2 regions of the Pseudomonas paeninsulae genome follow, and region 1 is predicted to be linked to the other one. Evidence: riboswitches for the same ligand, from Rfam matches in the RefSeq annotation. Region 1 holds a riboswitch; the other holds the start of a gene.
The links. A riboswitch is a leader RNA that binds a small molecule or an ion and turns the genes downstream of it on or off. The one in region 1 is predicted to bind cobalamin.
Positions count from the first base shown of each region.

Region 2: another riboswitch for cobalamin. It lies ahead of cobO (cob(I)yrinic acid a,c-diamide adenosyltransferase); the one in region 1 lies ahead of cobG (precorrin-3B synthase).

Region 1 is NZ_CP141799.1:5,294,751-5,309,723, forward strand. Features, by position in the region: gene VCJ09_RS24440 (DUF1302 family protein) at 1-1,234, shown strand, start outside; gene VCJ09_RS24445 (DUF1329 domain-containing protein) at 1,253-2,566, shown strand; partial or broken gene VCJ09_RS24985 (PAS domain-containing protein) at 2,713-3,030, shown strand; gene VCJ09_RS24450 (methyl-accepting chemotaxis protein) at 3,121-4,266, shown strand; gene VCJ09_RS24455 ((2Fe-2S) ferredoxin domain-containing protein) at 4,281-4,997, opposite strand; gene VCJ09_RS24460 (cobalt-precorrin-6A reductase) at 5,206-5,925, opposite strand; gene cbiE (precorrin-6y C5,15-methyltransferase (decarboxylating) subunit CbiE) at 5,922-7,124, opposite strand; cobalamin riboswitch at 7,316-7,515, shown strand; gene cobG (precorrin-3B synthase) at 7,759-9,114, shown strand; gene VCJ09_RS24475 (precorrin-8X methylmutase) at 9,107-9,733, shown strand; gene VCJ09_RS24480 (precorrin-2 C(20)-methyltransferase) at 9,757-10,509, shown strand; gene cobJ (precorrin-3B C(17)-methyltransferase) at 10,780-12,450, shown strand; gene VCJ09_RS24490 (DUF2846 domain-containing protein) at 12,653-13,096, shown strand; partial or broken gene VCJ09_RS24495 (precorrin-3B C(17)-methyltransferase) at 13,148-13,414, shown strand; partial or broken gene VCJ09_RS24500 (transposase) at 13,617-14,033, opposite strand; gene VCJ09_RS24505 (lactoylglutathione lyase family protein) at 14,343-14,843, opposite strand; gene VCJ09_RS24510 (LysR family transcriptional regulator) at 14,940-14,973, shown strand, end outside.
Region 2 is NZ_CP141799.1:3,106,233-3,121,205, reverse strand. Features, by position in the region: gene VCJ09_RS14280 (AraC family transcriptional regulator) at 1-248, opposite strand, end outside; gene VCJ09_RS14275 (acyl-CoA dehydrogenase family protein) at 407-1,546, shown strand; gene VCJ09_RS14270 (AMP-binding protein) at 1,608-3,245, shown strand; gene VCJ09_RS14265 (CaiB/BaiF CoA transferase family protein) at 3,331-4,512, shown strand; gene VCJ09_RS14260 (lipoyl protein ligase domain-containing protein) at 4,800-5,513, opposite strand; gene VCJ09_RS14255 (hypothetical protein) at 5,635-5,877, shown strand; gene VCJ09_RS14250 (SprT family zinc-dependent metalloprotease) at 5,994-6,488, opposite strand; gene VCJ09_RS14245 (Yip1 family protein) at 6,600-7,199, opposite strand; gene VCJ09_RS14240 (DNA-J related domain-containing protein) at 7,365-7,961, opposite strand; gene ttcA (tRNA 2-thiocytidine(32) synthetase TtcA) at 8,059-8,883, shown strand; gene VCJ09_RS14230 (DNA-3-methyladenine glycosylase I) at 8,926-9,597, shown strand; gene VCJ09_RS14225 (NAD-dependent deacylase) at 9,647-10,426, shown strand; gene VCJ09_RS14220 (C40 family peptidase) at 10,479-11,102, shown strand; gene VCJ09_RS14215 (C40 family peptidase) at 11,186-11,704, shown strand; gene VCJ09_RS14210 (O-methyltransferase) at 11,837-12,499, shown strand; cobalamin riboswitch at 12,709-12,948, shown strand; gene cobO (cob(I)yrinic acid a,c-diamide adenosyltransferase) at 13,150-13,761, shown strand; gene VCJ09_RS14200 (cobyrinate a,c-diamide synthase) at 13,868-14,973, shown strand, end outside.

The sequences.
Region 1 (14,973 bases):
GGGCAAGCAGCAGGTGATCTGGGGCCGCACCGACCTGTTCCGCGTGCTCGACGTGATCAACCCGGTCGACTATTCGCGCAACAACATCTATGACGAACTGGAAGACATCCGCATCCCCATGTGGATCGCCAAAGCCGACTGGCGCATGGGCGCTGGCGAGCTGTTCGACGACCTCAATCTGTCGTTCGTGTGGAACGTCGACAAGTTTCGCCCGCACAACCTCGGACAATGCGGCGGCCCCAACTCGATCCTCGATGCGGCCTGCTTCTTCCGTGGCATGAACAACCTGTGGGAAAACGGCGGCACCGTTTCCAACTTCGCCTTCGGCGACACCGCCACCGACTTCGGCCCCGGCCAGATCGGTATTCGCAAGGCGCACATGCCGGCCTGGAGCCTGTCCAACACCCAGTTCGGGATCAAGCTGGAAGGCGTTTATGGCGACTTTGGCTTCAGCCTCAACGCCCTCACTTACCGCTCCCAGCTGCCTTCGCTTCGCGGTGGCATTGCGGCGCAGAACGGCTTCACCGGCGAGACCGGGGTATCGCCGAGCCTGATCGCGTTTGATATCCACTTCCCGCGGGTCAACTTGCTCGGCGGCTCGATGGACTACTACTCGCAGGCGATCGACACGGTATTTCGCGTCGAGGTCGCGCACACCGAAGGCGAGGAGTTCGCCAACACCCTGCAGTCGCGGCTGTTCTCCGAATCGGACGTGACTCGCTACGTGATCGGTGCGGACAAGAACATCTTCATTCCCGCACTCAACCCCGGTCGCGCCTTCCTGTTCTCCGCCCAATTGTTCGGCCAACACATCCACGAACACCAGGAAGAGAAACGTGTGCTGGGCAAGGTCGGCATGCCGGACTGGGAACAGAACTGGATCGGCACCCTGCTGGTCAAGGGCTGGTGGATGAACGACCGTCTCAGCCCGCAACTGCTCGCCGCGCATGACTTCAAGGCCCGGGCCACCGCCATCGCCCCGAGCATTGAGTACCTGTTCAGCGACAACCTGAAGATCACCGCTGGCGCCAACATCAAGGTCGGTCGCGGCGCCCGCGAGTACGACGATTGCCGTACCTGTAACCCCTGGGACCCCTTCACCAGCAGCGGCCAACCAGAAGGCATGAGCCTCGGCCTGACCGGCTATGAACCCCTTGGTCGTTTCCGCGCAGGCCCGATCGGCATGGCGCAAAAAGAAGACGAACTGCAACTGACCCTGCGCTACAGCTTCTGATCATCACGAGGAAGACCCATGAACAAGCAATTCCGCTTCCGTTTCGCCGCCCTTGCCCTGGCAATGAGCGCAGGTTTCGCCCAGGCCAACTCGGCCGTGATAGACCGCTCTTTCTACCCCTATAAGGCCGAAAAACCGGCCTTTGCCGGACTCAGCGCCGGCCTGACTATCAACAAAGCCAACGTCGCCCAGTTCAAGGACATCATCGATCCGGCCTTCTACGGCTTCATCGAGAAGGGCTGGCTGGACATGCAGGTCGGTGAAACCACCTCCTTCGACCTGCACCCTAACTATGTCGAGGCCACCCGTCAGGGTCAGAACAAGGTCAAGCTCGGCGCCAAAACCGGCGAGATCGACGGCTGGATCGCCGGTCGACCCTTCCCCCAGGAGCCCGATGCCAATGACCCGCGCGCCGGCGAGAAGCTGGCCTGGAACTACAAGTACGGCTACAACTGGGGCGACAGCGCGGCCATCTCGCCGTTCTACTGGAAGTACCGCGACATGGACTCAGCCAAGGTCGAGCGCACCATCAAGTTCGACTTTCACTTCCTCAACTTCACCGGCCGGGTCAACCAGGAACCCATGCCGTCGATCACGCCAAATCCCTCGGAGCTGTTTCGCGGCATCTACGTCAAGGTGCTCGAACCCTATGATGTGCGTAACACCCAGCTGCTGATCCACCGCTCCCAGGACGACCTCAAGCGCGACAACTCCTGGCTCTACCTCGGTTTCCAGCGCCGCGTACGGCGCCTGGCCACCGGCCAGGTGACCGATGCCTTCCTCGGCTCGGACCTGATGATCGAGGATTTCGAGGGCTACAACGGGCGCATCTCCGACATGAACTGGACCTACAAGGGCACCAAGTTTCTGTTGATGCCCTTCTACAACCACAACGACCTGACCTTGGACAGCGAAACCCATCAGGACAGCGACGGCTACCAGGTCGTGGCCTTCGCCGGCCAGGGCGGTTGTTTCCCCAATATCACCTGGCAACTGCGTAAGGTCTACGAGGTGGAATCGGCACCGGTGGAAGGCAGCCACCCGCTGTCCAAGCGGGTGCACTATGTGGACGCGCAGACCTTCACCGTGCCGCGCACGATTTCCTATGACCGCAAGGGCAGTCTGTGGAAGACCTTCACCATCGGCCAAGCCCACCCGGATCACCACCTGGCGAAAAACAAGGACAGCGGTGTGTCGATCGACGACAGCTTCAGCATGATCGACGTGCAAGCCATGCACTGCACCACCGGCCAGTTCAAGGGCCAGGTCGACCCGCAAATGAGCAAGCCGGAAATGTTCAGCGTGCAGCACATGCGCGCTACCGGTAACTGACAGGCCGTCCCCCGATACCGCCCGGCATGCTGCCGGGCGGTTCGCTCATCAGCCCCGAATTCAACTCAGGCGGCACACGCCCAGCACGGGCAACCGTGGCCCGTGCATCCGCCGCCTGCCCAAACCTTCAGTACGGATCGGATGCCATGTCACAGCGCGTGCCAGACAAGGGCCAGACCAACGAGCAACTCCTGTTGCTGACCGACAGCCAGGCCAACATCCTCTACGCCAGCCCGGCCCTGTGCCGTCTGGCTGGCCTCAGCGAAAGCGCCCTGATCGGCCGCCCCGCCTCCAGCCTGCGCCACCCGGACATGCCGCAGGGACCGATCAAGGATCTCTGGGCAACCCTCGGCCGCGGCCAGTCCTGGATGGGCATGCTGAAAAACCGCCGGGCCGATGGCCAGCCGTTCTGGGTCGACGCCTTCATCAGCCCGGTCCTGGAAAACGGCAAGGTACGCGAATACCAGGCCATCTATCGCCTGCCCCAGGCCGAGGCGATTCAGCGCGCCACCGCCATCTACCGTACACGCAGCCAGGGCAAGCACCCGGCGGCATTGCGCTGGCAATGGCTGACTCGCAACCGCGCCCAGACCCTGCTGGCGCTACTGGCCTTCAGCCCGCTCGGCCTGCTCGCGCTGAGCCAGAGCCCGCAACTGGGCGGCGCCGTATTGTTCGCGTGCGTCAGTCTCTGCTGGCTGCTGTTGAGCCTGCATGCCAAGCCTTTTGCCGCGCTGGTGGCGCACAGTCGGCGCATCGTTGAGCACCCGATCAAGCAGCTGATCTACACCGGCCGGATCGACGAAGTCGGCCAGTTGCAGTTGAGCAATCGCCTACAGGAGGCGCGTCTGGCGTCCATGGTGGCGCGCATCGGCGACAGCAGCAGCCGGGTCAGCGCCCATGCCGACCACACCAGGCAACTGCTCGGCACCAGCAATCAGGCGGCCGAGCAGCAGCAACAGGCCCTGGACGGCATCAGCGCCGCAGTCGAACAACTCAGCGCGACCATTCAGGAGGTGGCGGGCAACACGCGCAATGCCGCCGAACAGACTCACCAAGCGCAAGCCTTGAGCGACGACGGCCAGCGCCAGGTGGGCAACGCGCACCAGAGCATCGCCGCGCTGGCCGCCACCCTCGACCAGTCGGCCGCGGCGGTCACCGCCTTGAGCCAGCACAGCCAAGCCATCGGCGGCATTCTCGACGTGATCCGCAGCATCGCTGAACAGACCAACCTGCTGGCCTTGAATGCGGCCATCGAGGCGGCGCGGGCCGGCGACAATGGCCGCGGCTTCGCCGTGGTGGCCGACGAGGTACGCTCCCTGGCCAAGCGTACCCAGGCCTCCACCGACGAAATTCAGGGCATGATCGAAGCCCTGCGCCAGGGTACGGCGCAAGTGGTCAAGACCATGCAGCAAGGCCTGCAACAGTCACGGGCCAGCGTCGAACAGGTCGACGCCACCGCCCAGGCCCTGGCGCACATCACCCTGCGCATCGGTGAGATCGCCGGCATCAGCAGCCAGATCGCCGAGGCCGGCAACCAGCAGAGTCAGGCCGCCGAGGAGATCAACCAGAAGATCCACGCCCTGCAAGGGCTGGCCAGCCACAGCCGGCAACTGCAGCGCGACACCCTCGAGCTCGCCGACCAGGTCAGCAGCCAAGTCAGCCGACAGCGCGCATTGATCGAGCATATGCATGACCGCTGATGCCGAGGCGTCGGTCAGCCCCGCGGCATCAACAGCTCGGCCACTTGGCGGCCGCCGACGAAATGCTCGTCCACCAGGCGAATCACCTCCGCCTCGTTGCGCACCCGGTACCAGTCACCGGAGGGATAAACACTCAGGGTCGGCCCCTGGTCGCAGGGGAACTGGCACTGGGTACGGGTGATATGCACGCCTCCCGCGCACTCCAGCTTGCCGGCGGCCTTGAGCCGCGCGCGCAGGCTTTTCCACAGCGCCAGGGCGCCACGACGGGTGCAGCGTGGGCCGTTGCACAGCAGCAGGCGCTGCTGATGCGGCGGGATCTGCGACCAGGCGTGGTGCCCCGGTATGGCGGCGACTCCCACGCAGGGCAGGTGCAATTCGGGGCGTTCGATCAGGGCGCAGGCGACTTCCACCGGTAAGCCTTCGCTCTGGCCGATGGCGCTGGCGACAAACAGCTGCTCGGCCTCGGCCAGTTGGCCCAGTTCGCTGCGCAACCAGTCGAGGTGCGGGCTGCTGCTCTGCGGTTCCAGGTCGATCACCAGCAACGGCCGTTGACCTTCACTGACCCGCTGCCAGAGCTCGGCGTAACCGCTGCTAGTGTCGACGATATCGGCCAGCGCCGCCGCGCCGCGCAAGGCCGCCAGGCGCTGGCGGAACAGCTCGGCAAACGAGCCGTCGGCGAGGTCGGGGCCGACGAAGAGAATGCAGGCGTAGGGCGAAACGGGCGTGGTCATGGCGGCCTCCAGAGCGGGCCGGCAGTCTAACAGGCGATCCGTTTACGTAGGGTGGGTTAGCCGCATGCCGCGGTTGCCGAACAACACATCCATTCGCGACGCGGCGCAACCCACCAGCGGCGCAACGCGGTCCATCGCCTGCTGGGTTACGCGCCGCGCCACTGTCGTGTGTGGTCGGCGTCCCGCGTCGCTAACCCACCCTACAGGTCTACAGCGGCAAGGCCTCGCAGAGGTCGTCGAGGCTGACGAACTCGCGCTCCACCGCTGGCAAGCTCGGTCGGCGCAGCAGCAGCACCGGCAGGCCCAGCTCGCGGGCGACCTGCAATTTCGGCTCGGTGGCCTGGCTGCCGCTGTTCTTGCTGATCAGCACATCGCTGCGCAGACGGGCGAACAACGCACGCTCCTCATTCAGCTCAAACGGCCCACGCGCGCCGATGATTTCCGCACGCGGCACGGCCTCCTGACCTTGCAGGCAACGCACCGTCCAATGCTGGTGAGGGGGAATCTCGTGCAGGTGTTCCAGCGGCTCGCGCCCCAGGGTAAACAGCGGGCGCCGGAAGCCGTTCAGGGCTGCAACCAACCCGGCCCAGTCATCCACCTCGCGCCAGTCATCCCCTGTAACGGCCTGCCAACCCGGCCGGCGCAGCGCCCAGCAGGCCACCCCGCTCAGCGCAGCGGCGCGGGCGGCATTGGCGCTAATCTGCGCGGCGTAGGGATGAGTCAGATCGAGCAGCAGTTCGATGCCCTGCTCACGGATAAATCCCGCCAAGCCTTCGGCGCCGCCAAAACCACCCACGCGCACCTGGCAGGGCAGATCAGCGGGAACCCGGCCGAGGCCGGCCAGGCTGTAGATGCTCTCGGGGCCCAGGCGCCGAGCCAGCAACAACGCCTCAGTGGTGCCGCCGAGCAGGAGGATGCGCGCGCTCACGGCTTACGCACCTGCAGCAGGGTGATCGACAAGGCGCTGCGCCAGGTGTCGAAAGCGCCCAGCGGTTGCGCCTGGGCCACGGCGATGCGGGTCAACTCACCGCCGACCCGTTCGCGCCAGGCGACCAGCGCCGCTTCGCTTTGCAGGGTGACGGCGTTGGCCAGCAGCCGGCCGCCCGGCTTGAGGCTGGCCCAGCACTGCTCCAGCACACCGGGCACGGTCACCCCGCCGCCGATAAAGATTGCATCCGGCGCGGCCAGGCCGGCCAGTGCGGCGGGCGCGTGACCGGCGACCAGCTGCAGGCCCGGCACCCCGAGGGCGTCGCGGTTGTGCTGGATATGCCCCTGGCGGCCTGCGTCGGCCTCGATGGCGATGGCCCGGCAAGCGGGATGGGCGCGCATCCACTCGATACCGATGGAACCGCAGCCTGCGCCGACATCCCAGAGCAGCTCGCCCGGCTGCGGGGCCAAGCGCGCCAGGGTGATGGCGCGCACATCGCGCTTGGTCAGTTGGCCGTCGTGCTGATACAGCTCATCACGCAGGCCCGGTGTCAGCGGCAGCAGGCGCGCATCGGCGGCGGCGATACATTCGACCGCCAGCAGATTGAGATCGGCGGCGCGCGGCAGCTGCCAGTCGCTGGCCAGAGCATCGACGCGCCGCTCATTGGTGCCGCCCAGATGCTCCAGCACGGTCAGGCGGCTGGGGCCGAAGCCACGCTGGCGCAGCAGCTCGGCCACCGCCGCCGGGCTGTCGCCATCATTGCTCAGCAACAACAGGCGCGCGCCGGGGAAAATCCGCGCCTGCAACGCCGCCAACGGGCGCGCCACCAGCGACAGCACCGTCACCTCCTGCAACGGCCAACCGAGCCGGGCAGCGGCCAGGGATACCGAGGACGGCGCCGAGAACACCCGCAGCTCTTCGGCCGGCAGCTGCCGCGCCAGGCTGGCGCCGACGCCATAGAACAGCGGATCGCCGCTGGCCAGCACGCAAACAGGCGTACCACGCCGGGCCAGCAGCGGCTCCAGGCTGAAGGGGCTGGGCCACAACTCATGCGCGGCCGACAGATCCGCCGGCAGCAGGGCCAGCTGCCGCGCGCCAGCGACGATACAACGCGCATCGCCCAGCGCCTCGCGGGCCGCCTCGCCCAGGCCGGCATAGCCGTCTTCACCGATCCCCACCAGGGTTAACCAGGCCGTCATACCTACTCCTCTACGCCCGCCCGACGAGCAAGGGTGTCTGCGCGTCAAACAAAGCGGGCATAATACAGCCTTCGTCGGTGCCCAAGAGCCTGAACAGGGTCTGCTGCGCGTCGGCCATGCTGCGTTGGAAATGGCTTCGAACTGCTCATTTACTACTCGTAAACTCCGCATTCTCAGCCATTTCCGCCTTGCCTGGCTCTAGCTCGCACGCCCCTGGACAGGCTCTAAAATGGGCCTAAGAGGGAATCCGGAGCGATCTGCTGATCGTGACCGAGCTGCCCCCGCAACTGTAAACAGCGAGTCTGCCGCAACAGCGCCACTGGGTAACCGGGAAGGCCGCGCCAGATGATGACCTGTCAGCCAGGAGACCTGCCTACGACGCTAGTCGCGAGTGCCAACATCGGGCGGGGTGTACCGATGCCATTGAGTTCCCCTCCCACTTGGGCGGACTCTGCTGGTTCGGTCGCCGCGTCGTAGAAGCTGTTTACGATCTCGCGAGCTAGAGCCCTGCAAGGCAAAAACAGGCGAGGAAGCGGAGTGTACGAGCTGTACATGAGCATTCCGAGCCTGTTTTTAACGCAGCAGGGCCGACGCGCAGCAGATCGTAGGCAGGTTCGTTGTTGCTGGTGAACCTTTGCGCGACTTTTCCACCACCGTCGATCCGTCCGTACCACGCCCCGAAAAACCGGGATCGGCGTGCCCCGGCCTGTTGCGTATCGTCCATGCCCTGGACGGCGGCATCTGCCGGGTCAAGCTGGCCGGCGGCGTATTGAGTAGCGCCCAGGCCCGTGCCATTGCCGAGGCGGCCAGCCACTGCGCCAGCGGCGTATTGGAACTGACCAACCGCAGCAACCTGCAGATTCGCGGCGTGCGCCGCGAAGCCGAGAAGCCGCTGATCGAGCGCCTGCTGGCCGCCGGCCTCGGCCCACGGCATGTCGCCAGCGACGATGTGCGCAACCTGCTGCTCAGCCCCGCCGCCGGCCTCGACCCAGAGGCCCTGCTCGATACCCGGCCGCTGGCCGCACAACTGCTCGCGCTGCTGCAGGACAGCCCGGTGCTGCACGCGCTATCGGCCAAGTTCGCCCTCCAGTTGGACGGCGGCGAAGCCCTGACGATGCTCGAACACCCCCACGATATCTGGCTCAGCGCCCTGCCCGGACAGCCGGTCCGGCTGGCTTTCGGTCTGGCCGGTTGCCCCGGTGAGGCGCCACTAGGCGTGGTCAACGTCGAACAGGCGCCCGTGCTGATCGAACAACTACTAAAGCTGTTTCTCGAACTAGCCGGCACAGACCACAGCCGCATGCGCCAGCTGCTGAGCGTGATTCCAGCCAGCCAACTCCTGCAACAACTGCAAGCGCGCCTGCCCTTCACCCTGCAAGCCGCACCCGTAGCGTGGCAGCGTCCGCCGGTCAGCCCGCACGCGCCCATCGGCACGTATCCACAGCGGCAAGCGGGCCGGTGCATGGTCGCCACCGCCGCGCGACTGGGCCGGATCGACGCTGCGCAACTGCGCGCCCTGGCCGATTTGGCCGAACAGCAGGGCGACGCCAGCCTGCGCCTGACGCCCTGGCAGGGCCTGCTGCTGCCGAATATCCCCGCGACGGCGGCAGACGCCGTGCTGCAGGCGCTGGGCGATCTCGGCCTGCTGAGCGATGCGCATGAGCCCTTAACCAGCCTGATCGCCTGCACCGGCTCCGCCGCCTGCGGCAAAGGCCTGAGCGACAGCAAGGCCGATGCCCTGCGCCTGGCCGAGCGCCTGCGCGCCAGCAGCGCACGGCCGCAGGTGCATCTGAGCGCCTGCCCGCGCTCCTGCGCCGCCGCGCACACCGCACCTTTTACCTTGTTGGCCAGCAGCGCCAGCCACTACCAGCTCTATCAACGCACGCCTGAGGTGGCCGGTTTCGGTCAACTGCTAGCCGCTGCCATGACTATCGACGAGGCCGGCGACTGGTTCGCCGCCCACTGCGCAACAGGAAACCGCAATGCTTGAGTACATCCGCGATGGCCAGGAAATCTACCGCCAATCGTTCGCCACCATCCGCGCCGAGGCCGACCTCAGCGCTATCCCTGCCGATCTGGAAAAACTAGCGGTACGGCTGATTCACGCCTGCGGCATGGTCGATGTGGTGCAGGACCTGCGCTTTTCCGCCGGTGCCGGAGCGGCCGGCCGCGCCGCCCTGGCCAAGGGCGCGGCGATCCTCTGCGATGCGCGGATGGTCGCCGAAGGCATCACCCGCCCGCGCCTGGCCGCCAACAACCCGGTGATTTGCACCCTGCACAACGAGGGCGTGATTGATCTGGCCCACGAGCTGGGCAACACCCGCTCGGCGGCGGCCCTGGAGCACTGGCGCGCGCACCTGGAAGGCAGCGTGGTGGTGATCGGCAACGCCCCCACCGCGCTGTTTTATCTGCTGGAAATGCTCGACGCCGGCGCGCCCAAGCCGGCGCTGATCATCGGCATGCCGGTGGGCTTTATCGGCGCGGCGGAGTCCAAGGACGCCCTCGCAGCCGACAGCCGCGGCGTGCCCTACGTAATCGTGCGTGGTCGCCGCGGCGGCAGCGCGATGGCGGTGGCGGCGGTCAACGCCCTGGCCACGGAGGTGGAGTGATGAGTGCTATAGAGCAACCCGGCATGGCCCGCCCCGGCAAAGGACGCCTGATCGGTCTCGGTGTCGGCCCCGGCGACCCGGAGCTGATCACCCTCAAGGCCCTGCGCCTGCTGCAAGGCGCGGCGGTGGTCGGCTACTTCGTGGCCAAGGCCAAAGCCAACAAGGGCCAGGGCGGCAACGCCTTCGGCATCATCGAAGAGCACCTGACCGATGCGCAGCAGCGCCTGCCATTGGTGTACCCGGTGACCACCGAGAAGCTCGCCGCGCCGCTGAGCTATGAGGATGTGATCAGCGACTTCTACGACACCTGCGCGGTGCAGATCGCCGCCCAGCTGGACGCCGGCCACGACGTGGCGGTGATCTGCGAAGGCGACCCGTTCTTCTACGGCTCCTACATGTACCTGCACGACCGTCTGGCCGGCCAATACCAGGTGGAGGTGGTGCCCGGCGTGTGCTCCATGCTCGGCTGCGCCTCGGTGCTCGGCACCCCGCTGGTGTACCGCAACCAATCGCTGAGCGTGCTCTCCGGGGTACTCCCGGAAGAGGAACTCAAGCGCCGCCTGCAGGACGCCGAAGCCGCAGTGGTGATGAAGCTGGGGCGCAATTTCGAGAAAGTCCGACGGGTGCTGCAGGAGCTGGGCATCGCCGGCCGCGCCCATTACATCGAACGCGCCACCATGGGCAACCAGCGCATCGTGGCGCTGGACGAGGTCGAACCGATGTCGTCACCGTACTTCTCGATGATCGTGATTCCCGGCGAGAAGTGGCGCGGTTGAACACTGTGGGAGGGGCTTTAGCCGCGACATGTCTTATGTAGCTTGCGGCTAAAGCCCCTTTCATCAAACAAAAAATAACTCATTGTTTTATATATAAATTAAATATACACAAAGCCCTGTAGGAGCGGGCCATGCCCGCGAAACCCATCGCGGGCATGGCCCGCTCCTACAGGTACCCACAAGCCGACAGACACCATGGCCTCCAGTTTGCTGCGCGACAGCGCGGCGTCTGGACGACGGGGATCTCCTACGCCAACCACGGAACACCTTATGACCACCGCTCCCGCCATCATCATCCTCGGCCCCTCCGCCCTGGCCTGCGCGCGGCGCATCCAGGCACTTTATCCACAGGCCGAGATCCACGGCCTGCGCGGCCGGGTGGAGGGCGTCGAACGGGTCTATGAGGATTTCGGCGACAACCTGCGTGCGCTCTACCGCCGTAATGTGCCGATCATCGTCCTGTGCGCCGCCGGCATCGTGATTCGTAGCCTGGCCGGCGTGCTGGCCGAGAAAGGCAGCGAACCGCCAGTGCTGGCCGTGGCCGAAGACGGCAGCGCCGTGGTGCCGTTGCTCGGTGGTCTCGGCGGGGTCAACCGCCTGGCGCGGGAGATTGCCGCTCAGCTGCAAGTCAGCGCGGCCATCACCACCAGCGGCGAGCTGCGTTTCGGCACCTGCCTGCTCGACCCGCCGCCCGGCTATGTGCTGGCCGATTTGCAGCAGGGCAAAGGCTTTGTCAGCGACCTGCTCGGCGGTCAGGCGGTGCGCATCGAAGGCGACGCGCCCTGGCTGACCCAGGCCAAGCTGCCGGTGGCTGAGCACGCCGCACGGGTGATCCATATCAGCCCGCACAGCCGCGCGGCTAACGCCGATGAATTGTTGATCCACCCGCAGCAGGTCGCCGTGTGGATCGAACAGGCCAGCGCCGATTTACTCAGCGAACTGCAACAGGCGCTGCACGCCAGCGGTCTGGCCTCACAGAGCCTGGCCTGCCTGCTGGCCGCGCCGGCGCTGATGGCCAACGCCGGGCTGCACGCCGCCGCCGCGCAGCTGCACCTACCACTGCGTTTTATCGACGACGCCGAGCAACTGCCGCCGCTGCACAGCCAGCACGCCAGCCTGCGCCTGCTACTGGCCGCCGCACCCATCGACGCCGCGCAACTCGGCCGGCCCCGTGGCCGCCTGACGGTAATCGGCCTCGGCCCCGGTGCCGCCGAATTTATGGTGCCGGCCGCCCGCCAGGCGCTGGATGAGGCCCAGGACCTGCTCGGCTACGAAACCTATATCAATATGGCCGGCCCGCTGCGCCCAGAACAGGTGCGCCATTGCAGCGATAACCGCGAAGAAATGCAGCGCGCCCGGCATGCCTTCGCACTGGCCGCCAGCGGTCGCCGGGTGGTGCTGGTGTCGTCCGGCGACCCTGGCGTATTCGCCATGGCCGCCGCCGTGCTGGAAGCCCTGCACGCATCGACCGACGCCGAATGGCAGCGGGTCGACTTGCAGGTGTTCCCCGGCGTCTCCGCCGCCCTGGCCACCGCCGCCAAGGCCGGCGCGCCGCTGGGCCACGACTTCTGCATGCTGTCGCTGTCGGACAACCTCAAGCCCTGGGCGATTATCGAAAAGCGCCTGGAATATGCCGCCGCCGCCGACCTGGTGATGGCCTTCTACAATCCCATCTCCAAGGCCCGGCCCTGGCAACTCGGCCGCGCCCTGGACATCCTCCGTCAGCAGCGCAGCCCGCAGACCGTCGTGGTACTCGGCCGCGATATCGGCCGCCCCGGCGAAACCCTGCGCAGCCTGACCCTCGGCGAACTCACCCCCGAGCAAGTGGATATGCGCACCCTGGTAATTATTGGCTCCAGCCAAACCTGCCGCTTCCCCCGCACCGATGGCGGCGAGTGGGTGTATACGCCGAGGAGTTATCCACAGCCGCAGGAAACGTAGGATGGAACGGGACACGCTGGTTGAGCCTGCGATACCCATCGTGGGTTTTGACGATCAATAGTCATGGGCTGGCCTCGGCCCGCAGCCAGGCGTTATCAACCGCCATCGCAAAAGATGATATCAATCTGCCATAATCGCGCGACTAATGCCTGTAGGCCCCGTTCTAGAGGGCTATCAACACATACCCTGAAAGGATTTCCCCATGCAAAACCGCTTCAAGCTGTTCGTCACTGCGCTCGGCCTCGCCGTTCTTACAGGTTGCGCTTCCGTACCTATGGATACACCTTCAGCCGATGCCGCACTGAAGTCATTCTCCGCACCAGCTGCTGATCAAGCCGGGCTGTATATCTATCGCGACAGCTTCGCCGGCCAAGGGCTGAAAAAGACCCTCAAGGTCGATGGCGAAGTAATTGGCGAGACAGCCAATCGCACCTACTTCTATCGTCTCGTCAGCCCGGGTAATCACGTTATCGCTACCGAATCCGAGTTCAGCGACAACGCCATCAACCTGCTCGCAGTCGGCGGTCAGAACCACTACTTGCGTCAGTCCATCAAAATGGGGGTCTTCGTAGGTGGTGCCAAGCTGAGCGTCATGCCGGAAGCAACCGCCCAAGCGCACTTGCAGAAGTGCGAGCTGGCGAAATAGCCGGCATCTCTCATGGAGGGGCAGGTTGAAAATACATCTGTCCCCCTTTCAACTAAGGCCCGCCCCTGGTAACTCGGCCGCGCCCTGGACATCCTCCGTCAGCAGCGCAGCCCGCAGACCGTCGTGGTACTCGGCCGCGACATCGGCCGCCCCGGCGAAACCCTGGGCAACCTGACCCCCGGCGAACTCACCCCAGAGATGGTCGATATGCGCACCCGGGTAATCATCGGCTCCAGCCAAACCTGCCGCTTCCCCCGCGCCGATGGCGGCGAGTGGGTGTATACGCCGAGGAGTTATCCACAGCCGGAGGAAAAGTAGGATGGGGCGAGCCTGCGATACCCATCAGCGGTTTCGACGATCCACAGATGATGGGCTGGCCACTGCATGGGGTCGGTTCCGGTCACTCTCGACCAGCTGCTATCGACCTACAGCAGACGGTGGTCACCGGCAGATATCGGTCAAGAGTGGTCATTCGTATAGACGACTAGCCCCTGTCTTGTTCCCTCGAAGCGCGCTAGCAGAGTGCTTCCGAGAACAATCCCACTTGCTGGCACAGCACCACAAATTGGCGGCAGACAGCGCGAATTGCCTTGCCGTTGTCTTTGCGAAAATTGGCGATGGTCTTGAAGTCGGGCATCAAACGCCCAGTCAGCCACATGAGCTCGACATTACGCTGGGCCTCTCGTTCAAGGCGCCGACTGGATTGGATGCGGTTGAGATAACCGTAGATATAAATCTTCAGCAGGTCAGCAGGATGGTAAGCGGGTCTACCTGTTTCCGCCGGTACGACACCGTCAAAACCCAGCTTGCCTAGGTCGAGTTCACCGACGAAAACATCAACTACCCGCACCGGGTTAGTGTCCGTCACATAGTCATCCAGGCTCTCTGGGAGCAAGGTAACTTGAGTCCGATTTTCACCTTGAATGAATCGCCGCACTGGCATCTCCTGCTGAGATGAAGTCTGGTCAAATCATAGCAAGATTGTTGCCAGCGTTTTTACACACTCTGGGCCGGTTACGGTCATTGGCGAGTGATCTCTTTTGATATAGCGGCGAGCATGGAGCGGCCAGCAGCAGGCGCTCAGAATCTTCTGCAAAGCGGCCGTGACTTAGGCAGGAAACAAGCGGACCGATTTATTTACCTGCTCTCCACAGGACGATGACCGGCAGAGCCAGTCATCGTCCTACTCGAATCATTGTTATTGATCAGGTGGCGCAGAGCTCTCAAGGCTCTACAGCGGTCCCATTTACTGGTAAGCGCCGGCAGCGTAGGTAAGCTCGTAGCTGTGGCTATAAATCTCCAGGATGTTGCCGAAGGGGTCTTCCATATAGACCATGCGGAACGGCTTCTCGCCTGGGAAGTACTCGCGTACCGGCATGCGCTGCTTGCCACCGGCGGCGACGATCTTGGCCGCCAGGCCTTCGACGTCCGGGTCCTGGACGCAGAAGTGGAATATTCCGGTCTTCCAGTATTCGAAGTTGTTTTCCGGTTTTACCGCGTTGCGGAATTGAAAGACTTCCACGCCAATGCGGTCGCCGGTGGACATGTGGGCGATGCGAAACGAGCCCCAGCCTGCGCCGAATACGTCGGTGCACATGACGCCGATGGCTGAGTCGTCTTCGCTGATGGTGGTCGCCGGCATGATCAGGTACCAGCCCATGACCTCGGTGTAGAACTTCACGGCGGCGTCGAGATCGGTGACCGACAGGCCGATGTGGGAAAAGCTGCGTGGGTAGACGGAAGACATGACCAGTACCTCGTGTTGAGTTGATAGTGGTCAGTCTAGAAGCGCCAAGCCATAATCAAAATAACCACCAGGTTATGATTTCAATAAGAGATATTTATGCTAAATCCGCAGTGGCTGCGTACCTTCGCGA
Region 2 (14,973 bases), 2.2 Mb from region 1:
CACATCATGGCGAAGGTGCCGGGCTTGCTGCGCAGGCGGCCAAAGCCGAGGTATTCATCGCCAAGGCTTTCCCACAGTAATTGCATCAGGCGGGCGAACTGTTCGGGGGCGACCCGTGCGCGCGGCTCATCGAGCAGGGTGGCCTGAATGCCCACTTGGCGCAGTAGCGCGGCGCAGTCGTGGCCCTGGCGTTCGGCTCCACTCAACGCGGCGCGGACAAAGTGGCTGGCGATGGTGCGTTCGCGCATGACAACTCCTTGAAAGTGCGCCGATGGTAGGCAGCTCAATGGGCTGAGGACAAGTGCCGAGCGAATGGGTCAATCCAGGCTGAGCGTATGGGTCATTGAGGCAGCCGGGTGGGCGGGCCTAACCTGCAACACGACTTCAACTCAGGGAGCACACTCGCATGCAGCGCAACATTTTCGACACTGAACACACCATGTTCCGTGACGCCTTCGCAGCCTTTCTGAAGAAAGAGGTGGTGCCGCATCAAGATCAGTGGGAGGCCGACGGCATGGTCAGCCGTGAGGTGTGGAAGAAGGCCGGCGAGATGGGTTTCCTGCTGCCCTGGGCGGACGAGGAATACGGCGGTTCGGGCCTCAAGGATTTTCGCTATGAGCAGATCATGTGCGAGGAGCTGGCCAAGATAAACGAGGCAGGCTTCATGCTGCCGCTGCATTCGGCGCTCTGTGGTCCCTATATAGCCGAGTACGGTAACGCCGAGCAGAAGGCGCGGTTTATGCCGGGCATCATCAGTGGTGAGCTGATTTTAGCCGTGGCGATGACCGAGCCCAGCGCTGGCTCCGATCTAGCTGGCATGCGCACCAGCGCGGTGGACAAGGGCGATCACTACCTACTCAACGGCTCCAAGGTGTTCATCTCCAACGGCTTGCTGGCCGATGTGGTGATAGTCGCGGCCAAGACTGACCCGGATAACAAACACGCCATGGGCCTGTTCCTGATTGAGCGTGGGATGGAAGGTTTCGAACGCGGCAAGAAGCTGGAAAAACTCGGCATGAAGAGCCAGGACACCGCCGAGCTGTTCTTCAATAACGTCAAAGTACCCAAGGCCAATCTGCTCGGCGATGCCAAGGGTGGTTTTTTCTATTTGATGAACATGCTCGCCCAGGAACGCCTGACCAACGCCTGCGGCGCGGTGGCCGGTGCCGAGGCGGCGCTGCAGGTGACCATCGATTATGTGCGCGAGCGCAAGGCGTTCGATCGGCCGATCTCGCACTTCCAGAACACCCGTTTCAAGCTGGCGGAAATGCGCACTCAGATTGATGTGGCCCAGGTGTTCGTCGACCGTTGCGTGATGGATCACAACGAGAAAAAGCTCACCCCGGAAGTCGCCGCCGAGGCCAAGTTGTTTACCACTGAGCTACTGGGCAAGGTGGTGGATGAAGGGGTACAACTGCACGGCGGCTGGGGCTATATGTGGGAATACCCAATCTGCAAGATGTACGCGAACGCGCGTATTCAGCGCATTTTTGCAGGTACTTCGGAGATCATGAAAGAGATCATCAGCCGCGGCATGAAGCTTTAATCGAGGGTCGGACACCTAAGCGTCCAGCGCTGAACTAGAACAATAATCATGAGGGCGGGATATGACGGATCAACTGCCTCTGGAGCGTTTCGCGCTCTGGGTCGAGAAACGCCCGGATGCGGCCTGGCTGCGCCAGCCGGTAAACGGCCAGTGGCATGATTTCACCTGGCGTCAGGTCGATGACCAGGCCCGGCGTTTGGCCAGCGCACTGCTGGCCCAGGGCTGCGAGCCGGGAGACCGGGTGGCGCTGCTGTCGAAGAACTGCGCCGAATGGTTTATCTGTGATCTGGCCATCATGATGGCTGGGCTGGTCAGCGTGCCGTTGTATCCGCTGCAATCGGCCGAGAGCATTGCCTACGTGCTGGAGCACGCGCAGTGCAAGGTCATCCTGCTCGGCAAGCTGGATGACGCAGAGAAGCTGGAGGCGGGGATTGGCCCGCAGCTGACGCGCATTGCTCTGCCGTATCCGACCCTAGCCTGCACCCATGATTGGCACACGTTGCTGGCCGCCCATGAGCCGTTGCAAACTCCTGCAGTGCAACTGCCTGACCAAGTGCTGACGCTGGTGTATACCTCCGGCACCACGGGTAATCCCAAGGGGGTGATGCTCTCGGTGCACGCTATGGCCTTTACCGCAGCCAACGCCTGCCGGGAAATGGACATGAGTACGGAAGATCGATTCTTCTCCTTTCTGCCGTTGTCGCATGTGGCCGAGCGCTTTATGGTCGAATTCAACAGCCTGTATAGCGGCGCGCCAGTGGCGTTTGTTGAGTCGATGGAGACCTTTTCCCGCGATCTGTGCCATGTGCGGCCCACGGTGTTTTTCGCCGTGCCACGCCTTTGGACACGCTTTCAGCTGGGGGTGCTGGAGAAACTGCCGCAGGCCAAGCTGACCCTGCTACTGCGTATCCCGTTGCTGGGGCGGCTGGTCGCGCGCAAGGTGCGTCGCGGCCTGGGCCTCGATCAGGCACGCATCATGATCTCTGGCGCTGCGGCGATTTCGCGTGGGCTGCTCGACTGGTATCAAACTATCGGCCTGACTCTCTGTGAAGGCTATGGCATGAGTGAAAATGTCGCCTACGGCTGCTTCAATCGGCCCGGTCAGGTGCGCTTTGGCACTGTGGGGCGGCCGATGAAAGGCCTGGAGGTGCGTATAGCCGACACTGGCGAGATTTTGTTTCGCAGCCCGACGCTGATGCTCGGCTATTACCGGGACCCAGAGAAAACCGCCGAGGCGTTGGTCGATGGCTGGCTACACACCGGTGACAAGGGTGAATTGGACAGCGATGGCTACTTGCGCATCACCGGACGGGTGAAGGACATCTTCAAAACCAGCAAGGGCAAGTACATCGCTCCGGCACCGATTGAGGGTGAGATTGCCAAGAATCAGTGGATCGAACAGGTGTGCCTGATGGGCAGCAATCTGGATCAGCCGCTGGCGCTGATCGAGCTGTCGCCCGCAGCCCGCAATCAGGCGCGCGAACAGGTGACGGCTGACCTGCAGCAAACCTTGCAGCAACTCAATGCCACGCTGCAAAACCATGAGAGGATCAGCCATTTTGTGCTGGTGCGTGAACCCTGGACCGTGGACAACGGTTGCATGACGCCGACCATGAAAATCCGCCGCAATGTGCTGGAAGCGCGCTTTGCTGAGGAAGTCGGCGCACTCAATGTCAAGCAGCCACTGCATTGGCAATGACTCGACTACGTAGGATGGGGCGGGCCGCGTAGGTTGAGCGCAGCGATACCCATCGGCATTTTAAAGAGTATCCACAGGAGTTTTTATGTCAGGCCCGCTCTCCACCCTGAAAGTGCTGGATTTTTCCACCCTATTGCCTGGGCCATTCGCCTCATTACTGCTGGCTGATATGGGCGCGGAGGTACTGCGGGTTGAGTCGCCCACACGCATGGACCTGGTGCGCGTATTGCCGCCGCATGACGGCGGGGTGTCCGCCAGCCATGCCTACCTCAACCGCAACAAGCGCTGCATCGCCCTGGATCTGAAGCAGGCCGAGGCGGTGGCGATGGTTAAACAGTTGGTGGCCGATTACGACATCGTTCTTGAGCAGTTTCGTCCTGGGGTGATGGACAAACTCGGCGTGGGCTATGAGGCGCTCAAGGCGATCAACCCCAGGCTGATCTACGTGTCGATCACCGGTTATGGCCAGACCGGGCCGTATAAAGACCGGGCCGGGCATGACATCAATTACCTGGCCCTGGCCGGCATCGCCAGTTACACCGGGCGGCGAGAAACAGGGCCTTTGCCGCTGGGCATTCAGGCGGCGGATATTGCCGGTGGCTCATTGCACGGGGTGATCGGCTTGCTGGCCGCAGTATTTCAGCGGCAGGCAACGGGGCAGGGGCAGCAGGTGGATATCAGTATGACCGACTGCGCCTTCAGCCTGCACGGCATGGCCGGGGCGGGTTATCTGGCTGCCGGGGTCGAGCCGCAGATGGAAAACCAGGTGCTCAACGGCGGCAGTTTCTACGACTACTACCGCACCCGTGATGGTCGCTGGTTCTCGGTCGGCAGCCTGGAGCCGCAGTTCATGCAGCAGTTCTGCGCCGCCTTGGGACGTCCGGAACTGGCTGCCCGCGGCCTGTCGCCCAAGCCCGAGGATCAGTGCGCACTAAAGCGCGAGCTTGAGATCGAATTCGAGACGCGCGATTTTGCCGAATGGAGCCAGCTATTCGCCGGTCTGGACGCCTGCGTCGAGCCGATGCTGAGCCTGGCCGAGGCGGTCGAGCACCCGCAGCTCAAGGCCCGCCAAGTGATCACCGAGGTGCCGCGGAGCGATCAGGCCCCGCAGCAGCAGATCGCCTGCCCGATCAAGTTCTCCGGTGGCTTGCCCGAGCCTAGGCATGTGGGCGCAGCGCTGGGGGCACACACCGAGGAGGTATTGCGCGAGCTGGGCTACTCGGCTGAACGGATCACCGCGCTGAAGGCGGCCAAGGTCGTGGCGTAAGGGGCTGGCAGCGATCCATGGCGCTATGTTTCGGGCATGGGCTGCGCTCCTCAAACTCAATCGAGGTCTTTGTTTCGGGCTTTATCCGAGGCGCTTTGATCGCCTCAACCACTAATGGACGCGGAGCGTTCGGGCCGCCTACCCACGCGGAGCGTGGGCACGATCATTACACGTCGTGTCGACCAAGCGCTGTTGCGCAGCACTTGCAAGGGGGTGCGTAGATCGAGACCATCTACGCCGTGCAGGAGCGGCGTGTTGGGGCCTACCCTGCGGCGGCCCCGCGCACCCTACGCGGAAAGCGGCAATCCCGCCCCCGCCAGCTGTTGCCGGTAGCAATCCTGCAGGCCGTTTGCAGCCGGCCATACCGGGGTGATGAACTCGTCCAGCGCCACATGACTGGCGACCCGACAACGGCTCGGTAGGTCGCAATCCCGGTAGAAGCTATTGACCACCTCGACCATCGACTGGCGCTGATTGTCCAGCAGGATAGCGGCATGGGCCAGGGTCACGTGGCGGCCATCGCTCGGCCGCCGGCGCCAGCGTTGCGCGGTACCGACCAGCTTGCGTTGCTCCAGGGTGACGTTGTAGCGGCCGTCGCAGAAGGCGCCATCCACTTCGCCCAGGCCGGGATCCAGACCGAGGTCGCGCAACCAGTCGCACAGTGGCTCGCACAGGCGCAGGTAGGCCGTTTCGATGCGTTTTTGCTCATCGTCGCCCGCGGGCACGGCATAGGCCAACGCCACGTTGAGCACCGCCGGAGACTGCGGCACCGGTTCGCCGCCGGTGTCGCGCAGTGCCACCGGCCAGCCTTGCGCCGCGCAGGCCGCCTCGGCGGCGGCGAAACCAGCCAGACGGCTCAGGCGGCGCGGCATCACCAGCGCGGCATCCAGTGGCCGCCAGAACAGCAAGCCACAGTCGAGGGCACCGGCATGCACCTGTTCCAGTAACTGCCGTTCCGCATCCAGACCGGCCTCGACCGGCAGTCGTTGTATGGGCGTCATGTCACCTCGTTTCGCTTGAGTCGTCGGTACAAACCATCGAGAAACTACACCGCTGATGGTAACCGACTTACCCTTATCTGCCATTCCCGGGGGCGGCCGTGCTGCCGCGGGTGCGAATCGCGTGCAGGCCGAACCAGCACAGGTAGCGCTCGCTCAGTACGCCGAGCAGGGCGAAGACGCTGTTGCCAATCTCCAGGGCACCGACGATGGCAATCAGCAGCCGTGCTGCATCAGATCAGACCCCAGCCAGATGGCCGCAGAGGAACGCTGCCCCGGCCTGCTGACCTGCGCGGTACCGATACCGTACAACGCCAGCACTCCAGATCCAGACGTGATGCCGGCGAGTGGGGCCTTGGCGGTCTGAGTTGCGCGCAGCTGCGGTCGTTGGTAATGCAGATGGGCCTATCCCAGGTGTCTGCTGGCTGACGAGGGGCCGCCGCTTGGCTCTTCGATGTATTGCGGGGGAACCTCGACGGATGCTCACTCCACTCGCTGTTCGCCGGTATAGCTCAGGGTCACCTTGCAGCGCCGGCAGAAGTAGCGCCGGCCTTTGCCGACCAGGGCGTGACGTTGGGCGGAGAAGGGGAAATCGCCCTGGGGGCAGCTGCAGCGGTAGATAAAGCGGCTGACCTTGCGACGCTTGACGTCATAGCTATGGCAGCGGTTAGGCGGCAACTCATAGACGCCGCGCATGATCAGTTGCCATTCCTCGCCGTGAGCTTGGATCTTCAGGCCAAACAGTTGATGGGCGATCAGGTGTGCTACTTCGTGGGCCACCGTCTGTTTGAGGAAATCTTCGCGGTTTTCCCGGTATAGCTGGGGGTTGAAGCGCAGTTTGTTTTCCGTCAGGTGCGCCACCCCGGCCTTTTGCCCGCGCAGTTTGAAACTCACTTCGGCACGGACAAAGCGCTGTTTGAAAAAGGCCTCGGCCTGCTGGTAACAGGACTCGACACGGGTGTGGATGTGTTCGGGCATGGGCGTAACCTGAAGATGACGGCGCGATTATGCCTAAGCCGAACCGCTACGGCAGCCCCAAAACGACGAAACCACCGTGAGGTGGTTTCGTACGGTCTTCGCTGCCATGCCTTAGCTGGTGTAGACCGGGCCTACCCCAAGACCCCAGAAAATCACCGAGCAGGCGATCATCGCCACCAGTACCACCAACCCTACTGCGAGTACCGAGCTGGAGAACATGAAACCCTCATCCTCGGGGATACTCATGAAGGTTGGGATACCCACATAGAGCAGGTAGACGGTGTAACAAATGGCCAGTGTTCCCACCACCATGGCCAGCCACATATTTGGATAGAGCGCCGCCAGGCCGCCGACGAACAAGGGCGTCGCGGTGTAGGCGGCGAACACGATGCACCGGGTCAGGTTGGGGCTGGCGTCATAGGTACGTGCCATCCAGTGAATGAAGGCGCCCATCACCGCAACACCGGCAAGCATCGCCAGGTAGGTCATGATCGTCATTTGCAATGCGCTGGCTTCAGTCAGCATTACCGGTGCCCGATCACCGATGGACCAGCCAATCTGGGTGGTGCCGATAAAGGCTGAGATCGCCGGAATCGCGGCGAGCACCAGTACGTGGGTGAGATACATGTGGCTGATGGTTTCTTCTTCGCCACGAATTTCCTGCCATTCCTGATCGGGATGGGTGAAGAGCCCCCAAACGTGATGGATCATGCCAGACACCTCCTCTTGTTATGCGGTCGCCCCCCAGCGAAGTGCCCGGCGCGCGTAGACAGCTCCACCGGGTACTGGCCGAACCTATGCGACCGTATGTCGCAGTATAGGCAGAGGCTGGCGTTCGAGAGAGGGCTGCTCTTAGAGCAAATTGGTCTCTGAAAGTCAGTTGTAATAGCGTTCCAGAATTTCCATCGCTTTGTTGATTGACTGCAGGCGCGCAGTGCTGCCGCCTCGATCGGGGTGATGCAGGCTGACCAGTTGCCTGTAGCGATGCTTGATAAGTCCAAGATTGAGCACTTGCTGGCTTTCGCTCAGTTCGAACAGCTCCAAGGCTGCACGCTTTTCCTCGCCGCCTTGCATGCGTGTCCAGAAACTGGCCAGCAGCTTTTCCACATCGCGCTCGTCGGTGTCGCTCAATTGACTGAGATCCAGGTAATACTCGCGCAACGGGTCGTGCTCGCTCAGTTCGGCGCTGCCAGCCTGGTAAGGCAGCAGCTGGATGCACAGCGGGTTGATCTGGACAAAGCCGAGCCGTTCGCTCCATAGCTGCTCGCGCAGCCGGTACAGGGCGTTGAAGACCAGGAAGTGGGTGCGAAATAGCACCAGGTTGTCGGTCAGCGGCAAGTGGGGAATGTGCGTGCAGTGGCGATCTTTCAGCTGTTGGATCAACTGGTATTCGCCAATCCCGGCGGGGGCGTCCTGCAGCAGCTGGTGCAGGTGTTCTGCCAGATCGGCAGAGGGGTCAAGTTCGTCGTTCATTATTCGAGCCTAGCATTGCAGCGCGATTGGGGTAGGGCGCGTCGCGCTTTCTGGGTAAAATGCCGCTCTTTAGTAAGCCTCCGGATTCCAGTGCACCATGGGTAGCCTCTCGGTCAATCAGAACAAGCTGCAAAAACGCCTGCGTCGTCAGGCCGGCGAAGCCATTGCCGACTTCAACATGATCGAGGACGGTGACAAGGTCATGGTTTGTCTGTCCGGGGGCAAGGACAGCTACACCATGCTCGATGTGTTGCTGCATATGCAGAAGGTCGCGCCGATCAAGTTCGAGATAGTCGCGGTGAATATGGACCAGAAACAGCCAGGCTTCCCCGAGCATGTGTTGCCGGCCTACCTGGAATCCATTGGTGTGCCCTACCACATCGTCAAAAAAGACACCTATTCGGTGGTCAAGGAGATGATCCCGGAAGGCAAGACCACCTGTTCGCTGTGTTCACGCCTGCGCCGCGGCACCCTGTACACCTTCGCCGACGAGATCGGCGCGACCAAGATGGCCCTGGGGCATCACCGCGACGACATCCTGGAAACCTTCTTTCTCAACATGTTCTACGGCGGCACACTCAAGGCCATGCCGCCGAAGTTGCGTGCCGATGACGGGCGTAACGTGGTGATCCGCCCGCTGGCCTACTGCAACGAGGCGGATATCGAGGCCTACAGTAAGCTCAGGCAGTTCCCGATCATTCCCTGCAACCTCTGCGGCTCGCAGGAAAACCTGCAACGTCAGGTGGTCAAGGAGATGCTCCAGGACTGGGAGCGCAAATCGCCGGGGCGTATCGAGATCATGTTCCGCGCGTTGCAGAACGTAGTGCCCTCGCAGTTGGCCGACCGCAACCTGTTCGACTTCAAGAACCTGAGAATCGACGAAAATGCCGCATCACGCTTCGTCAATGTGATGAATCTGTAGGGCCAGCGATAAAGCTCAAGCGACAAGCAAAGGCGAGGGATGATGCGCGACTACAAATGGCTCCATGAGTATTGCCTGAATCGTTTTGGCTCGACCGCTGCCCTCGAGGCGCGCTTGCCGCAGCCGTGTAGCGATGCAGAGTTGCGTGCGCTGAGCGATGACCGCTATCTGTCCACCATCAGCCTGCGCATCTTTCGGGCCGGTCTCAAGCACAGCCTGGTCGATGCCAAGTGGCCGGTTTTCGAGCAGGTGTTCTTCGCTTTCGATCCGGAGAAAGTCGTACTGATGGGCGCCGAGCGTCTGGAAAACCTGATGCAGGATGCGCGCATCATCCGCCACCTGGGCAAGCTCAAGAGCGTGCCGCGCAATGCCCAGTTCGTGCTGGATGTGCGCCGGGAGAAAGGCAGCTTCGGTGCGTTGATCGCCGACTGGCCAGTGACCGATATCGTTGGTCTGTGGCGCTACCTGGCCAAGCACGGTAGCCAGATGGGTGGGTTGTCCGCGCCGCGGTTCTTGCGCATGGTCGGCAAGGATACCTTCATTCCCAGCGATGACATGGTCGCCGCGCTCAAGGCGCAGAACATCATCGACAAGGTGCCGACCAGCTTGAAAGACCGCGCAGCCGTGCAGGCAGCGTTCAATCAGTGGCACGTACAGAGCGGTCGGCCGCTCTGTCAGTTGTCGATGATGCTGGCCTATACGGTCAATCATTGAGCCGATAGGGTGGTTGACGCTTTATCCACCCTACGCAGGAGAGCTTGAGATGGATGAGGTCATTGTCCGTGTCGCCGAAGCCATCAATGCGGTCGAGCGCATCCTGATCATCACTGGCGCCGGTCTGTCCGCCGACTCCGGTTTGCCGACCTACCGCGGCATCGGCGGCCTGTACAGCGGCCAGACCGCCGAAGGCTTGCCGATTGAGGCGGCGCTTTCCGGTCCCATGCTGCAACGCGACCCCGCGCTGTGCTGGAAGTACCTGGCCGAACTGGGCAAAGCCTGTCTCGGCGCCCAGGCCAATGCCGGGCATTACGCCATCGCCGAGTTGCAGCGTTTGAAACCCCAGTGCTGGGTGCTGACCCAGAATATCGATGGCTATCACCGCGCTGCCGGCAGTCCGCCCGAGCGCTTGATCGAGATCCATGGCGAACTGGCGCCGTTGTATTGCCAGTCCTGCGGCGCACAAGACCCGCAACTGGCCGAGCACCTGAGCCGGCCACTGCCGCCCAAGTGCCAGCAGTGCGGCGGCATCCTGCGCCCGCCGGTGGTGTTGTTCGAGGAAATGCTGCCGGAGCAGGCGATCGACAGCCTGTATACCGAACTGGGCAAAGGCTTCGAGGCGGTCATCAGCATCGGCACCAGCGCCAGTTTCCCCTATATCGTCGAACCGCTGCTGCGCACCCGTCAGGCGGGTGGTTTCACCGCCGAGATCAATCCGAATCGTAGCGATTTTAGCGATGTCGTCGACATACATCTGCAGGGGCGAGCCTTAGATGTTTTGCCGGCGCTACTGAGTCACATCAACAGCCATAGAATTTGCAAATGAAGGGCATTGAAGGCATAGTCGCGCCCTTGTGAAACTACGACACGTTGTGCTCATGTTCAAACACTTCGCCCCTCTCGTGCCTCTCGCCCTCACTCTGGTTCTGGCCGCCTGCGCCAGTCACGCGCCGCAAACGCCGGCGACCACTGCAGTGGCGAAGGTCAAGACGGCTGAACATGCAGTTCTTCTTGACGATACCGAAGCGAAAGCCGAAGCCGAAGCAGTCATCGACTTTGCCGGCGACAAATCCTACGAGCTTCCCCAGTTGGCCGACAGCATCCTGTCCCACGGCCTGTCGCTGGTTGGCACCCGTTACCGCTATGGCGGCAGCACGGTGAAGTCGGGGTTCGATTGCAGCGGTTTCATCGGCTACCTGTTCAAGGAAGAGCTCGGCATGCAACTGCCGCGTTCGACCCGCGAAATGATCAAGATCGATGCGCCGCTGGTTGAGCGCGAAGAACTGGAGCCGGGTGATCTGCTGTTCTTCGCTACCAACGGTCGCGGTCGGGTCAGCCATGCTGGCATCTACCTGGGCGATGACCAGTTCATCCATTCTGCCAGCCGCAGCAGTGGTGTGCGGGTTGACAGCCTGGACGATCGCTATTGGAGTCGCACCTTTATTGAGGCTAAGCGGGCGTTGGCCATGGCCCCGACCGATCAGCTAGCCCGCCATCCCTGATTTCTCGGCGCAGCCGCAAAGGTTGCGCGGTTTCTCCTGAGTCGGCACAGTAGAGCGCACTCAGGCTCTGGATCGTTCCGCTCATGCACTTCACGACCCGTGTTGCCCTGCTTCTGCTTGCCGCGCTGCTGACTGCCTGCGCCGGTCGCCCTCCTGCTCCACAGTCAATCGTTCATGTGCCCGTTGCCAGCATCGACAGTGGTGCCGAAGAGGTCTTGTTTCGCGCCCTCGGACTGGTCGGCACACCCTATCGTTATGGCGGTAATACCCCGGCGGGCGGTTTTGATTGCAGCGGGCTGATCGGCTACGTCTATCGCGACGCGGCTGGCGTCAGCCTGCCGCGTTCTACCCGCGAGTTGATCAGCATGCGTGCGCCAGCCGTAGGCCGTAATGCGCTGAAAAGCGGTGACCTGGTGTTTTTTGCCACCAGCGGTGGGCGCCAGGTCAGCCATGCTGGTATCTATGTCGGTGAGGGCCGCTTCGTGCATGCACCTTCCAGCGGCGGCACCGTGCGTCTGGACAGCCTCAGCAACAGCTACTGGCAACGCACCTATCTGGATGCCAAGCGCGTATTCAGTCCCGAACTGGCGGGTAATCCCTGACGACGGCGTAGGGCCAGCCCATAGCCCGGATGAAATTCGCGGCTTTCGCATGAACATAGGGTCTACGGATTGCCGGGTAGACGACATGGCATCTCTTATCTGGACCTGCGCGTAGTAATTCAGGAGAGTCATATGACCAACCGTACCCTCACGCTTGACGACAGCCTTTACCACTATCTGCTCGACGTTTCCCTGCGCGAAACGTCGCTGCTCAAGCGTCTGCGCGATGAGACGGCGCAGCTGGCCAATGCCAACTGGCAAATCGCGCCCGAGCAGGGCCAGTTCATGGCGCTGCTGGTGCAACTGACCGGCGCCAGGCGGATTGTCGAGGTCGGCACCTTCACCGGCTACAGCGCCCTTTGCATGGCTCAGGCCATGGGGGAGGCGGGGCGGTTGATCTGCTGCGATATCCCCGGCGACTACAACGCCATCGCCGAGCGCTACTGGCGCGAAGCCGGCCTCTGCGAACGCATCGAACAACGCCTGGCACCGGCCCTGGAGACCTTGGTCGCGCTTGAGCGTGGCGGGCAGGCGGGTAGCTTCGACCTGATCTTCATCGACGCGGACAAAGCCAACTACCCGGCCTATCTGGAACATGCCCTGCGGCTGGTGCGCCAGGGCGGCCTGATCCTGTTTGACAACACCCTGTGGAGCGGTCGGGTGCTGGAGCAGGCCCCAGGCAGTGACGACACCCGCGCCATTCAGGCGCTCAACCTGGCCCTGAAAGACGATCAGCGCATCGACTTGTCGCTGCTGCCGCTGGGTGACGGCTTGACGCTGTGTCGCAAGCGCTGAAGGCTGTGATTGCGCAGCTCTTATGTTTCATGCGCAAGGCCTGCGATACGTAGGCCGGATGCAACCCGGGAGTGAGTAGTAGAGAGCAAAGCTTAGACCCGCTGCGCTAACCCTGGGCTCCAAGTTCGATCCACTCTTGATGGCTTCCCCGGATTGCCCCGGCTACCGAACTGCGCCTATCCATTGACGCTAAGACCGCGTGCCACTAACCTGCGCGGCTTGCAACAGGTGCCCCCAACGCTGTGCGTCCGCGGGGTGAAACAGGGAAGTCGGTACGTTGTGCGTGTTCACGCCAACAATTTCGACGCTGCCCCCGCAACGGTAGGCGAGTTTAAACAAACGCTGATTGAGCCACTGTGCATTGGCATGGGAAGGCGCGTTTGAAGGTGTTCTGCATAGTCGGAGCGCCGCTCGCAAGCCCGGAGACCGGCCTGCTGCAGTCCACGACATCGCGGAGGGCGTTGTCTGGCGTGTGGCTGCGCGGTTGTTGCAGTTCATGCGTCCTCGCTCTCCGTATGTCTTTTCCCGCCTGGGTCGCACGGGTGAGAGCGACGGAGCTAAATCGAGATGAGCAAACCCCTTCCCCCCATGACAGCCGCTGTGCTGTGCAGCCGTTCCTGTATGCCGTTACGGCTGTGGGAGTGTGAGCGATGAGCGAGTCGGCAGAACGCGACGCGCGACACAAGACGCGCATGGCCCGCAAGAAGGCCTTGATCGACGAGAAAATCGCCCAGGCCCAGGACCAATATGGCCTGCTGCTAGTGCACAGCGGCAACGGCAAAGGCAAAAGCAGCAGTGCCTTCGGCATGGTCGCTCGCGCCCTCGGCCATGGCCTCAGGGTCGGTGTGGTGCAATTCATCAAGGGCGCGGCCAGCACCGGGGAAGAGACCTTCTTCCGGCGTTTCCCCGATGAAGTCAGCTACCACGTGATGGGCGAGGGCTTCACCTGGGAAACCCAGGATCGTCAGCGCGATATCGACAAGGCCCGCGAAGCCTGGGCGGTCGCCGCGCAGTTGCTCAGCGATCCGGGCATTGGCCTGGTGGTGCTCGATGAGCTGAATATCGCCCTGAAATATGGCTATCTGGAGCTGGAAGCGGTGCTTGCCGATATCGAGGCGCGGCCGTTGCTGCAACATGTGGTGGTGACCGGGCGTGGCGCTTTGCCGGGCATGATCGAGGCGGCGGACACCGTCACCGAGATGAGCCTGGTCAAGCATGCGTTTAAATCGGGTGTGAAGGCGCAGAAAGGGGTGGAGTTCTGATGTTCTCGCTCTTAATGCGCCGGGCGCGTCGTCAGCGCCACTTGCCACCGGTACTGCCTGCGTGGTGCTTCCTCGCGCGCAGCGCATTGGCTAACGAGAGGTCGCGATGAGTGCTAGAAGCTGCCCGGCCCTGCTGATCGCCGCGCCCGCCTCGGGGCAGGGCAAGACCACGGTCACCGCCGCCCTGGCGCGCTTGCATACGCGCCAGGGCAAGCGGGTGCGGGTGTTCAAGTGCGGGCCGGATTTTCTCGACCCGATGATCCTCGCCCGCGCCAGCGGTGCGCCTGTGTATCAGCTCGATCTGTGGATGGTCGGCGAGGCCGAGAGCCGGCGCCTGCTCTGGGAGGCCGCGGGCGAGGCCGACCTGATCCTGATCGAGGGGGTGATGGGGCTGTTCGATGGCACTCCTTCAGCGGCCGATCTGGCTCGACACTTTGCTGTGCCGGTATTGGCGGTGATCGACGGCTCGGCCATGGCCCAGACCTTCGGCGCCATGGCCCATGGCCTGGCGACCTTCCAGCCGGACTTGCCGTTTTCCGGGGTACTCGGCAACCGGGTCGGTAGTACGCGCCATGGCGAGATATTGCACGCCGCGCTGCCGGCTTCGATCCGCTGGTACGGCGCCCTGCCGCGCAGCGCCGAAGTCGGATTGCCGAGTCGCCACCTAGGCTTGGTGCAGGCCGCAGAGTTGGCCGATCTGGATGCCCGTCTGGATGCTGCCGCCGATGCCTTGGCCGCCAGCGCCGATGTGGCCTTGCCGCCGGCGGTCGAGTTCGCCGCGCCCGCGCCGCGTGAGCTTGCGGCCTTGCTCGACGGCGTGCGCATCGGCGTGGCCCGCGACAGCGCCTTCGCCTTTCTCTACCAGGCCAACCTGGATCTGCTGGGTGAGCTGGGCGCCGAGTTGCATTTCTTCTCGCCGCTGACCGATCAGGCGCTGCCCGAGGTCGACAGCCTCTACCTGCCCGGTGGCTACCCGGAGTTGCACCTGGCGCGGCTCGAGGCCAATCAGGCCATGGCCCAGGCGATTCGCGACCATCACGCCGCTGGCAAGCCAATCCATGCCGAGTGTGGCGGCATGCTCTATCTGCTCGACAAACTGACCGACAAGCAGGGCGCCAGTGGCCGCATGCTCGGTGTGTTGGCGGGCGAGGCGACCCTGCAGCCGCGCATGACGGCCATGGCCTTGCAGTTCGCCGAACTGCCCGAGGGCCG